3 regions of the Mesobacillus subterraneus genome follow, and region 1 is predicted to be linked to each of the others. Evidence: predicted binding sites of a transcription regulator. Region 1 holds the regulator's gene; each other region holds the start of a gene.
The links. The regulator Rex, encoded in region 1, represses fermentation and respiration genes when NADH is low (regulators of the CRP and FNR family bind a similar motif). The targets are predictions, from matches to a motif close to TTGTGAAATATTTCACAA.

Region 2: a site for Rex is predicted at 2,382-2,399, ahead of LC048_RS08125 (formate/nitrite transporter family protein). Genes of this name have one in related genera too.
Region 3: a site for Rex is predicted at 1,681-1,698, ahead of nirB (nitrite reductase large subunit NirB). Genes of this name have one in related genera too.

Annotation. Positions count from the first base shown of each region.
Region 1 covers NZ_CP129019.1:4,158,013-4,162,011, reverse strand. The annotation lists gene LC048_RS21640 (ABC-F family ATP-binding cassette domain-containing protein) at 1-249, opposite strand, end outside; gene moaC (cyclic pyranopterin monophosphate synthase MoaC) at 422-916, shown strand; gene LC048_RS21630 (redox-sensing transcriptional repressor Rex) at 944-1,609, shown strand; gene LC048_RS21625 (YdiK family protein) at 1,634-1,834, opposite strand; gene LC048_RS21620 (CPBP family intramembrane glutamic endopeptidase) at 1,838-2,569, opposite strand; gene groES (co-chaperone GroES) at 2,952-3,236, shown strand; gene groL (chaperonin GroEL) at 3,448-3,999, shown strand, end outside.
Region 2 covers NZ_CP129019.1:1,589,464-1,593,462, reverse strand. The annotation lists gene LC048_RS08135 (MFS transporter) at 1-966, opposite strand, end outside; gene LC048_RS08130 (XapX domain-containing protein) at 1,174-1,344, shown strand; gene LC048_RS08125 (formate/nitrite transporter family protein) at 1,528-2,364, opposite strand; gene LC048_RS08120 (endonuclease MutS2) at 2,937-3,999, opposite strand, start outside.
Region 3 covers NZ_CP129019.1:3,258,909-3,262,907, reverse strand. The annotation lists gene LC048_RS16940 (M14 family zinc carboxypeptidase) at 1-988, opposite strand, end outside; gene LC048_RS16935 (DUF948 domain-containing protein) at 1,204-1,572, opposite strand; gene nirB (nitrite reductase large subunit NirB) at 1,825-3,999, shown strand, end outside.

The sequences.
Region 1 (3,999 bases):
GATGCTTTTTTCGGATTCAAGTCCGGTATTCTGAGCGAGATAGCCAATCATTGTCCCTTTAGGACGGATGATTTCACCGCCATCATGAGCTTCATACCCGGCGATGATCTTCAGCAGGGTTGATTTTCCTGCGCCATTCCTTCCAACAAGCGCGACACGGTCGTTGGTCTGTATTTCAAACTTTATATTCGATAAAATAAGATCAGCAGCAAAATATTTTGATAGCTGATTAACCTGTAATAAAATCATTATTTTTCACCTCTATTGCCTTAGAGATAGTGTAACTCAATAATATAGGCACGGCAATATGTGTGAACTGCGATAGGGGGATAGTGTAACCCTGAGTATTGTGAATACTGAAACAAAGTTCACACACAAGTTTGACAAAATAGTGTATCATTTGATAGAAAGGAGCTTACATATGGCAGAATTTACTCACTTTAATGAAGAGGGCAGAGCGAAAATGGTCGATGTCAGTGAAAAACCAGAGACGGTCCGCACAGCAGTCGCCCATTCAAGCATAACCGTGAACGAAGATATATATAGTAGAATCACTGAAAATAAGATGAAAAAAGGGGATGTACTGGCTGTCGCGCAGGTAGCGGGCATCATGGCAGCAAAAAAGACATCTGAAATCATCCCAATGTGCCACCCTATTCCTTTGACAGGGATTGACCTTTCATTCGATTGGGAGCAAAATGGTAATGACTATATCTTAAATATCGCCGCAGCTGTAAAAACAAAAGGGAATACAGGTGTAGAAATGGAAGCGTTAACAGCAGCTTCAGCATGTGCGCTGACTGTTTATGATATGTGCAAGGCCGTTGATAAAGGCATGGTGATTGGCAAGACGTATCTGGTCGAAAAAACCGGCGGTAAAAACGGTGATTTCAAGAGAGAAGAAAAGTTGAGATAGAAATACGGACAGGGTGGAGGATGGAGAATGACGAATGATGCTATGAAGATTCCGCAGGCAACCGCAAAACGTTTGCCACTGTATTACCGGTTCTTATTGAACTTGCATTCTTCAGGAAAGCAAAGGGTATCATCCGCGGAGCTAAGTGAAGCGGTAAAAGTGGATTCAGCAACAATCCGAAGAGATTTTTCCTACTTTGGAGCTTTAGGTAAAAAGGGATACGGCTACAATGTGAATTACCTGCTTTCCTTTTTCCGTAAGACATTGGATCAGGATGAACTGACGAAGGTTGCCTTGATTGGTGTCGGTAATCTGGGAACAGCATTTTTGAATTATAATTTTTCAAAAAACAATAATACTAAAATTGAGATTGCTTTTGATGTGGATCCTGGTAAGGTTAACACGAAGATCGGCGACGTGGCAGTGTATCACATGGATGATCTTGACAGGGTTGTCGTCGAGGAAGGAATCCAGGTGGCTATCTTGACTGTTCCTTCAGCGGTAGCACAGCCGATAACAGACCGATTGGTGCAGGCGAATATCAAGGGAATTCTGAACTTCACGCCGGCAAGGCTGAATGTGCCGCCTTCCATCAGAATCCATCACATTGATTTGGCGGTTGAATTGCAGTCATTGATTTATTTCTTAAAACATTATCCAACAGATACGGAAACAACTGAATCAGTGGAATAAAAAAATAGCTCCTTGCTGAAGGAGCTATTTTTTCTGTACATTCTTCAGTTTGAAATGGAACATGATCATTCTAATGCCTGATCCAAAATCGAACGTGGCTAGGGCAACAAGTAAATAGCTAAAGAATCCCCAGCCTGTCTCGGTTACATTCTGGATGGCAAAATAGGTAAACAAGCTGCCTAACAAGATGTAGACAATGCCTGAGAATAAAGGCGATTGCTTCATAACTTAAAATCCCCCAATAAAGCTTTGAATTTTCTCTGCTTCTTTTATCATTCTCTCAATGTCTTCCCTAAATACAGATTGAAGCAGGACAACCATTGTATTCATAGTAACGTGGGCGATTATCGGCACGATGATCCGTTTCGTTTTGACATAAAGGAAAGCAAAGGTGAAGCCCATCGCTGAGTACAGGATCACATGCTCCGGCTCCATATGCGCAAGCGCAAAAATGACAGAGCTGATCAGCGCGGAGAAAAAGAAATTCATTTTCTTATGCAGACTGCCAAATATGATTTTACGAAAGACGATTTCCTCTAATATTGGGCCGATAATTGAGCTGACCAAAATGATGACTGGGAACATTTCAATCAGTTTAATGATTTCCTGTGTATTCTCCGAGCCCATTTCGATGCCAAGCATATTTTCGATGTTGGCAGCTATTGATTGTGCGAACAGAGCAAGGAATACACCTGCGAAAGCCCAGGCAGCAGAACTTGCCGGAGATGAAGCATCACGTAGGTCAGCCTCTGTCTTGCGTTCTTTCCTTAGAAGCAGAAGCACGATCACAAGTGTCAGTGAAAAGCTGATTACGAGCCAGTATGGAATTGAGAGTGTCTCCATTTCCTCAAGGCTTTTTCCCATTGCAGCTCCGATAATGGCAACAATCGGGATGCCAATCAAGCTAGAAAGCTGCATGGCAATATAGGCAATAATGACGTACCAGTATTCCTTTTTCAATAGGATAATCTCCTTCTATTCGGATCGGTTTATGTGTATGCCATAAAATCTTTAATAAAGAATGTTATCTATCCATTTTACTAGTAATCATCAGGAAAGTTCAAATATCAGGGTGTCATTTGAATGTTTTGGTTAAAATTCCTTTGAACTGGCATACTCTTTAAGGTGTCCTTTTTTTGCCAGGCATACTTCCAAAGCACGAAATATAGGACTTGCTGTCGAAGGGAAAGAGGTTAGATTTAACTGCTGAATTTTATAAAAAAAGTTAGGCTTCACACTTGCAAAAAAAATTGAGATTCATTATTATATAAATTGTGTTAGCACTCTATCGAGGAGAGTGCTAATAAAAAATTCTACATATAATTTGAGGAGGTTGTTTCACTTGATCAAGCCACTAGGAGATCGCATTATTATCGAGCTTGTTGAGTCTGAAGAAAAAACTGCAAGCGGTATCGTTTTACCCGACACAGCGAAAGAAAAACCTCAAGAAGGTAAAGTCGTAGCTGTTGGAACTGGCCGTGTACTTGAAAACGGTGAGCGCATTGCTCTTGAAGTTGAAGTCGGTAACCGCATTATCTTCTCAAAATACGCAGGCACAGAAGTGAAGTACCAGGGAACTGAGTACCTGATCCTACGTGAAAACGACATTCTAGCAGTAGTGGAATAGAAAAGCGCAGGCGACTGCCCAAATCCGACAAGCGCTGGAGGTCCTGACAGTGAAGTCGTTCTTTGACTTCATTGGCTGGACCGAAGCAACTCGAGGAGTTAGGAGCCGCAGCTAGACAAGCGACTCGAGGGACTAGGCGCTCGAGCTAGACACTAACAAAAGTGTAGTGGGATAACATATAAATTAAAAATTCTGAGGAGGTCTTTCTACAATGGCAAAAGAAATTAAGTTCAGTGAAGAAGCACGCCGCGCGATGCTTCGCGGGGTTGACTCTCTTGCAAATGCAGTAAAAGTAACTCTTGGACCAAAGGGACGCAACGTGGTTCTTGAGAAGAAATTCGGTTCACCGCTTATCACGAACGATGGCGTAACAATCGCAAAAGAAATCGAGCTTGAAGATGCATTCGAAAACATGGGTGCTAAGCTTGTTGCTGAAGTAGCGAGCAAGACGAACGACGTTGCTGGTGACGGTACAACTACTGCAACAGTTCTTGCTCAAGCGATGATTCGTGAAGGTCTTAAGAACGTAACTGCCGGCGCTAACCCAATGGGCATCCGCAAAGGTATGGAGAAGGCTGTTATTACAGCTGTTGAAGAGCTGAAGGCTATCTCTAAGCCAATCGAAGGCAAAGCTTCTATCGCACAAGTTGCTGCGATTTCTGCTGCTGACGAAGAAGTTGGCCAATTAATTGCTGAAGCGATGGAGCGCGTTGGCAACGACGGCGTTATCACAATCGAAGAATCTAAAGGCTTCACTACAGAA
Region 2 (3,999 bases), 2.2 Mb from region 1:
ATGCATCGGCGTGATATCGCGGATATATTGCAAGCCTGCAGGAATGAACAATCCAAGTGACAAACCCTGAATAACAGCTGATGCGTACACAAGAGATAGAGCTGGCTCAGTGAAATAAAAAACCCATCTAATTAATGAAACAAGCGCGGCAAAAAGAGCGACCTTCAGCAGTCCTAACTTACTAATCCAGAATCCTGCAGCTCTCATGAATGGAATTTCTGATAACACTGCGATAAGAAACGCAATACCAATCCCTGTATAAGTTCCCCCGCGGTCCTCCACAAACAGACTGAAGTAGAAATTATTCGCCAGGTTAGGCCCAAACACCATGAATGTTACCCCAAGGAAAATAAGAAACCTCTTCATCTTCATTAAATCCTTCAGTCCTGCAAACAGACCGCTTGGACGTCCTGAGGATTCTCTAGGCATTTTCATCGAAAATACTGCTGAAACCAATAATGTTAAGAAAAACGCGTAGAATATTACTTGCGGGTTCCACTCTGATAGTCGGCCCATAATAAAAACCGCAAGTCCAAAACCGAGGGACCCAAATAATCGTACATTTCCATAATTGACTCCGGCCTTGCTTGTGTACTTTAAGGAAATACTATCTGATAAAGGAATAATCGCACTTTGAAAAATCGCAAGAACTGTCGCTATAGTTATGAACAGTGAAAAACCCTCGAAAAATATATAACCCAAAGCGGCGATCCCTGTTATCAAGGTTGTTAATGTAAGCAACACATTATGGGAATTTTTCATGTCGGCCAGCATTCCCCAAAAGGGCTGGAAGAAAATCATGATCACTGGACCAATGGACAGGATAATCCCAATCTGATAACCATTTAAGTTTTCAACTTCGCTTAAGTAGACACTTAATAAAGGGAATAAACTACCTATGCCAAAAAACACAAAAAGATAAAAACCCTGCAAAGTAAAGATGTTGCGCTTGACGTGCTTGTCCATTTAAATCCTCCATACTTACAAATTATAGAGTTATATTTTACCACTATTTTAATATAAGAATAGACCCTTTTCTTTTATGCATGATAAAAGGATAAATAAAGCGTTTTCAATTTTTGCAGGTCATGATAAAATAATATTGCTAATAGGTGATCAGACGTCTGCTCACTATTTTTCCATTACCATCTTGCTATAAGAGGCGGTGAAAACATGAAAGAAATCATCTTAAGCTTAGTTGCTGGTTTGATCGTAGGAATACTTTTTAAGTTCCTTAAGCTTCCTCTTCCTGCACCTCCTGTTCTAGCGGGTGTCCTTGGAATTGTGGGTGTTTATTTAGGTGGAGTTGTCGGGGAATGGATACTGAATTCCTTTAAAGGGTGACAGGTGGAACATATTAATAGGCTCTTTTCGTAAAGCTTCAAATTTTACTTAACAAAGCCTAAGCCTCATCGAAATGAGCCAGTTTCCTTAAAAATTGGAGCTACCTTATATGTTTTTTTACAATCAATGCGAAAATAGCGATAAGAAAAATCCACGGATCCCTCCGCGGATTTTTAATTTTGTTTACATTCGCTTGAGTGCATTTTGACCATAGACTGATTGGGCTGCAGGTTTATTTTTTTCGCCAACTACTCCTTTGGCATTCAGGTATACATATAGAGTGCCAACAAAAAATGCTCCACCAATAATGTTTCCTAATGTAACAGGAACTAGATTGTATATACTTCCGGCAAGGCTGACAGTTTCAGGGTGGGGAACAAAGAGTGCAATCGAAAAGAGGACCATGTTAGCAACACTATGTTCGAATCCTGACACTACAAAAGCAAAAACCAAAAGCATCATGACTCCTATTTTTGCTCCATCTCCTTTTACATTTAACGGTACCCATACAGCAAGGCAAACAAGCCAGTTACAAAGAACTGCACGAAAGAACAATTGATAAGCAGGTGTGTTCATTTTCATGCTCACAGTTTCCATCATGTAGTGGGATTTTTCTGGCGATATAAAAAGACCCGACATCATAATGAGCATTCCGAAAAATACTGCTCCTAACAAATTTCCTGAATAACACGCAATCCAATTTTCAATGGTATCCTTCCATGTCGTTGCTTTTTTTAAAGAACTGATTGTCATCATCATTGTGTTGCTTGTAAATAATTCTCCCCCGCCGTATAAAATCAGGACAAGAGCCAGGCCGAAAAAGATCGAGCTAGCGATAGGTGTCGCAGCTGAATGTGAATCATAGAAGTATTCACCAAGCCGGTATGAGACCATGATGCCAAAACCGATATAAACACCAGCAAGCGCTGCCCGCAACAAGTACTTTGCTTTTGATTCCCTAAGATACTTCTTCTTTTTTAAAGCTGTGGCAATAGCTACTTCGATTGGCTGTTCACTCATTTTTAAGACTCCTCTATTTGTGAATAAAGTCACATTTTTGCTGTTAGATTAATCTTAAACCTCAAATCCAGGTTTGTTAATAGTAAACACGATGAACTGTTTATGTCCATTTTCGAAGCGTTTTCATCCCTTTTATAAAGCGTTTTTAATATAATCGGACTCCTAATACTATTCACATATAGGGGAATTCCTTTATATGCTAAGTGGATTTACTCATAATTTTAGAAAGAAAGAGCCTTTTAAAAAAGGCTCTCTTTGAAAGCAATACAAGTATATAAGGCGCAACCGCCTCGATCGGCACCGACAAGCGCTTCCCGACTAGATCGCCAAGTCCTCCCAAAAGCTACCGCTTTCGGTCGTGCGATGAATCGCTTCTAAGCATTCCTTATCCTGTGGCTGGAGGGTCTAGCAATTGGTATGACTCGGAGATTCGACTTGTGAGTTCTTCGACCTCACCTGAGCAAACCGAAATTTTGTATAGTAAAGCCGGCTGCCCAGCAACGCAGACACTGAAGACTCCTACAAAGATGCGCTTTTTACTTCTGCCTGTGCGGAGCTGAAGTTTCGGAGTATCAAGCATCATCCCTTATAATACGCTCATCAATATGTTTTTTGTTCATCTTGTTCAATAGCTTCCGGTGCTCTTTGGACTCAAATATAATACTGAAATCATAGTCTTCCGGATAAAGCTCTGAAGCAGGCAGATTCAGCTTAAGGCGCTTATTATTAACCTCGACTTTACGGTCCCTGACCTGGACTAGATAATTCCCCCGACTGTCTGGTCCCTTAAAAATCACTCCCAGCTCTCCAGTGCTCAGTACATGTACACTATCCCCCATATCAAATCGTTTTACCGGCTTCTCCTTATCCGCAGAAGACTTCATTCTTTTGTGTCTGTTTGCTATGATTTGCTGCTCTCTTGCATTCAGCTCCATCGGGTCATTCTCGAATATGGCAGTATAACCTTTCTCGGATTTGTAAGTTATTTTATGGGCCCTTTCAATCAACTTTGGATGGATGCCCAGTTTCAGCGCAATCGCAAAAGCCTGGCTCTCGCCGCCCGTCCCGATTCGCAGACGGTAAGTAGGCTTCAGTGTTTCAAGGTCGAATTCCATAGAACCGTTCATGAAATCCTCATGATTGTCGGCAAAGTCTTTTATCTCGCTGTAATGAGTTGTTGCAAATATAGTCGCTCCTTTATTGTTCAGGTTCTCAAGTATGGCTGCAGCAAGGCCCATCCCTTCTCCCGGGTCAGTTCCAGATCCCAGCTCATCCAGAAGGACAAGCGTTTTATCATTGGCCTCCTTTAAGATCTCTATAATATTGACAATCCTAGAGCTGAATGTACTTAGATTCTGCTCGATGCTTTGACCATCGCCTATATCGACAAGCACCTTATGAAAAATCCCTGATAAGCTTCCCTTTTCAACCGGAAGAAGCAATCCGCTTTGTGCCATCAACGACAGCAGTCCTGCTGTTTTTATGGACACGGTTTTACCGCCAGTATTTGGCCCGGTAATGACAAGAGCATGATAATCCGTTCCAATTTCAATGTTTAAAGGAACCGCTTTTCCACCTAGAAGCGGATGGCGTGCTCCATTAAATAAAATGATTGGGTCTTGATGAATTTCAACT
Region 3 (3,999 bases), 900 kb from region 1:
GATCATTCGTTGGCGCTTCAAGCGTATGACCGTATGCTCCGTGGTACATTGCATACATTGGCGTGAAGATCGGCGGATAATCATCCCAGCCTTCCGCGTCATCGCGCTGAGGAATGTAGGTTCCTTCCATTGACTGATAGAGACTGCCGGTAAAGCTTCCCTTGTTGGACATGATTTCAGTTTCCATCGCTTCTGCCTGGTCCAATGCCCACTTTTCATAAAGGTCATATTCATAATTGGGGTTGTGAGGAACCGTACAAGGTTCAATAAGACCCTGCTTGTTTGGTGCATAATTTTTCACATAGCCATGTGTATCAAGGAAGACCATTGGATTCCATTCCTTGATCAGGGCAACAGTTTCCTGGGTTTCCGGCTGTGACTGGGTGATGAAGTCACGATTCAAATCGATTCCTTCTCCGTTGAAACGTGTAGCATCGATACGGCCATCAGGATTCTGGACAACATTGAAGATCAAGATATTATTTTCAAGGATTGTCTTCGTTGTGTCGTCATTTTCAAGTGCAAAGCGCTCGATCAGCTGCATGACAGCATCACTGCCGATAAACTCGGTGCCGTGAATGGAGCCATTGATCATGATTGGCACCTTGAAGTCCGGATTATTTTCAATCCAATCCTGTGCTTTGCCAGGGTTTATGAACATTTGTTTTCTTAAAGCCTGAATTTTGCCGAACTTGCCCTGAGTGTCAGGTGCAGCAATCGTCACGACATAAAGGGGCTGACCTTTGGATGATTGGCCTTTTACTTCGACTTTCACACGATTGGATTGCTTCTCGATTTGTGCGAGCTTGTCGCCGATTTCCGAGAATTTCATAAAATCATAGTTTTCGCTGTTGAATAAGCTGCCGTCCTGTTCCTCATATGCATTAACATAATTCCACTTGAGTGAATCGGCAAGCGCGGGAGTCCATGGTGAGGAGGCCAGCAAGCTTGCAGCCACTACACCAGAGATAATCTTTTTATGCTTCATTTATGTATTCCTCCGATATATTTTTTGTATATTTATACATAATAATCATTAAAAATAATTTCGTAAATCGTACGAAATTCCTAATTATTCGTCTCGACAGCATCAGCGTTTATTATCCTGGATTATAGTCTGGTTGGGAAATTAATTGGAGGGAGGGTATAGGTACAAAGACACCATGCAGAGGCAAAATAAAAAACAGGGCTGGTTGCCCTGTTTTATTGTGGCTGTATTGTTCTGTTGCGGCGCTTTCGGTTCCATTGTCTTGCTTTATACTTCTGTTCAAGCTCTGTGACAGGTTTTGCAACAAGAGCGTTCTTGAATTCAACAGGTGTTTGTTTTACTGAAAAAACAACGGTGTTGACAGCTTTCTTTTTCTTTTCAAAATCAGTCATCAGCTTCTGCTGTTTAAACTTGAGTGAATCAGTTTCTTCCTTGATTGCATTCGTTTTATTTTGGACCCGTGTGGCTGTCTCCTGAAGGCTATCAATCGTTGGCTTGGCATCTTTATATGTTTTATAGACAACATATCCAAGATAACCCAGGGCTGCCACGATCACAGCGATACTTATATAAACAATGATCATGAAATCTGCCTCCTTTTACATTAATTCCATTACATGTACAATACCCAATTTTAGCTGTGACATAACTGCTATTCATTAGAAAGGTGGAAATTTCTAATTTTGAAGTATTTGTGAAATAATGCACAAACTTAACCTGAAGTGTGACGAACTTCACAAACAAGAGACTTAAATCACAATACAATTTAAACATAGAGGAAATATCATTAATGAAAACTCCGGAACAAAAGCTTTTACCATGGGAGGACAAACGAGATGAAAAAGAAACTAGTCATGATAGGGAACGGAATGGCAGGAGTCAGGACGATTGAAGAACTGCTTAAGCTCCAGCCAGATGGATATGATATCACTATTTTCGGGAATGAGCCTCATCCAAATTACAATAGAATCATGTTATCCACAGTCCTTCAGGGAGATAAGTCGATCGAAGACATTATCATGAATGACTGGGATTGGTATAAGGGTAATAGCATCCAGCTTTATACAGGAGAAGCAGTGGTCGGGATAGACAAACAGAAGAAACAGGTAATATCTGATCAAGGACGTTTACTAGATTATGATGAGTTGATCATCGCTACAGGCTCAAGCTCGTTTATTCTTCCAGTGCCTGGATCGGATAAAAAGGGAGTCGTCGGTTTTCGTGACATCCACGATTGTGAAATGATGATCAAAGATTCCAAGAAGTATAAAAAGGCCGCTGTAATTGGCGGTGGGCTGTTAGGCCTGGAAGCTGCGAGAGGCTTGCTGAATTTGGGGATGGAAGTCGATGTTGTCCATTTGATGCCGCATCTGATGGAAAGACAGCTTGATGAAACAGCTTCAGGAATGCTGAGAAAAGAGCTGGAAAACCAGGGTATGAATTTCTTGCTTGAAAAACAGACTGCGGAAATTTTAGGTGAGGAAAGGGTAACAGGACTTAGATTCTCAGATGGTTCCGAAATACAGGCTGATCTTATTGTCATGGCTGTTGGAATCCGGCCGAATGTACAGCTGGCAAAGGATAACGGCATCTATGTCAACAGAGGAGTTGTCGTCAATGATTATATGGAGACAGATGTTCCGAATATTTATGCTGTCGGGGAATGTGCTGAACATAGGGAAATCGTCTATGGTCTTGTCGCACCGCTTTATGAACAGGGAAAAGTACTTGCTGCTAACCTAGCAGGAATCCCAACGAATCCATATGAAGGAACGATTTGCGGGACTCAGCTGAAGGTATCTGGCTGTGATTTGTTCTCTGCAGGTGAAATCGGCGATGACGAAGGAACGAAATCAATCAAGGTCCACAATGAGTTTGATGGAATCTACAAAAAAATTGTCATTCGAGACAACATGATTGCCGGGATTGTGCTTTATGGTGACACAAAGGACAGCAATCGCCTGTTCAGAATGCTGACGAAAAGAGAAGACATTAGCGGCATGACAAGCGTGTCGATTCTAGAAGCAAGCGGATGCTGCGGCGGTGGCGGAGAAGCGGGCGATGTAAAGGCGATGGCCGATGACGAGCTTGTCTGCGGCTGCAATGGCGTCACAAAAGGAACGATTGTCGAAGCAATCCGGACTAATGAATTGACGACGGTTGACGAAGTGGGTGGCTGCACGAATGCAGGACGTTCTTGCGGAAGATGCAAATCGCTCATATCCGATATCCTCGCATTCACACTTGGTGATCAGTATGATACTTCCGCGAAAAAGGCAGGGATTTGCGGCTGTACGACTTTAAGCAAAGATGAAGTAGTGGCTGAAATCAGGGCTAAGGGTTTGACCAATGTCAGGGAAGTCATGAACGTTCTCGGCTGGTCCCAGGAGGAAGGATGTTCAAAATGCCGTCCGGCAATCAATTATTATCTTGGAATGGTTCACTATGATGGGTATAAAGATGAACGCGATTCAAGGCTGGTTAACGAAAAGATGCATGCCAACATCCAGAAGGATGGAACATATTCTGTTGTGCCAAGAATGTATGGCGGCGTGACGACTGCTGCAGATTTGAAGAAAATTGCAGAAGTTGCCGAGAAGTACAATGTTCCACTCGTAAAACTGACGGGCGGACAGAGGATTGGCTTGTTCGGTGTCAATAAAGATGACCTTCCGGCAATGTGGGAAGATCTGGGGATGCCATCCGGATATGCTTATGGAAAAACGCTTCGCACAGTAAAAACCTGTGTAGGCGAAAAGTTCTGCCGGTTTGGCACCCAGGATTCTATGGGTCTTGGAATACAGCTCGAGAAAAAGTTTGAGCGCCTTGATACACCGCATAAAGTCAAAATGGGAGTATCTGCTTGTCCAAGAAACTGTGCGGAGTCCGGAATTAAGGACATTGGCTTTGTAGGAGTCGATGGCGGCTGGGAAATCTATATTGGCGGAAATGGCGGAACTGATCTGCGTGCTGCCGACCTGCTTGATACTGTCAAGACAAAAGAAGAGGCA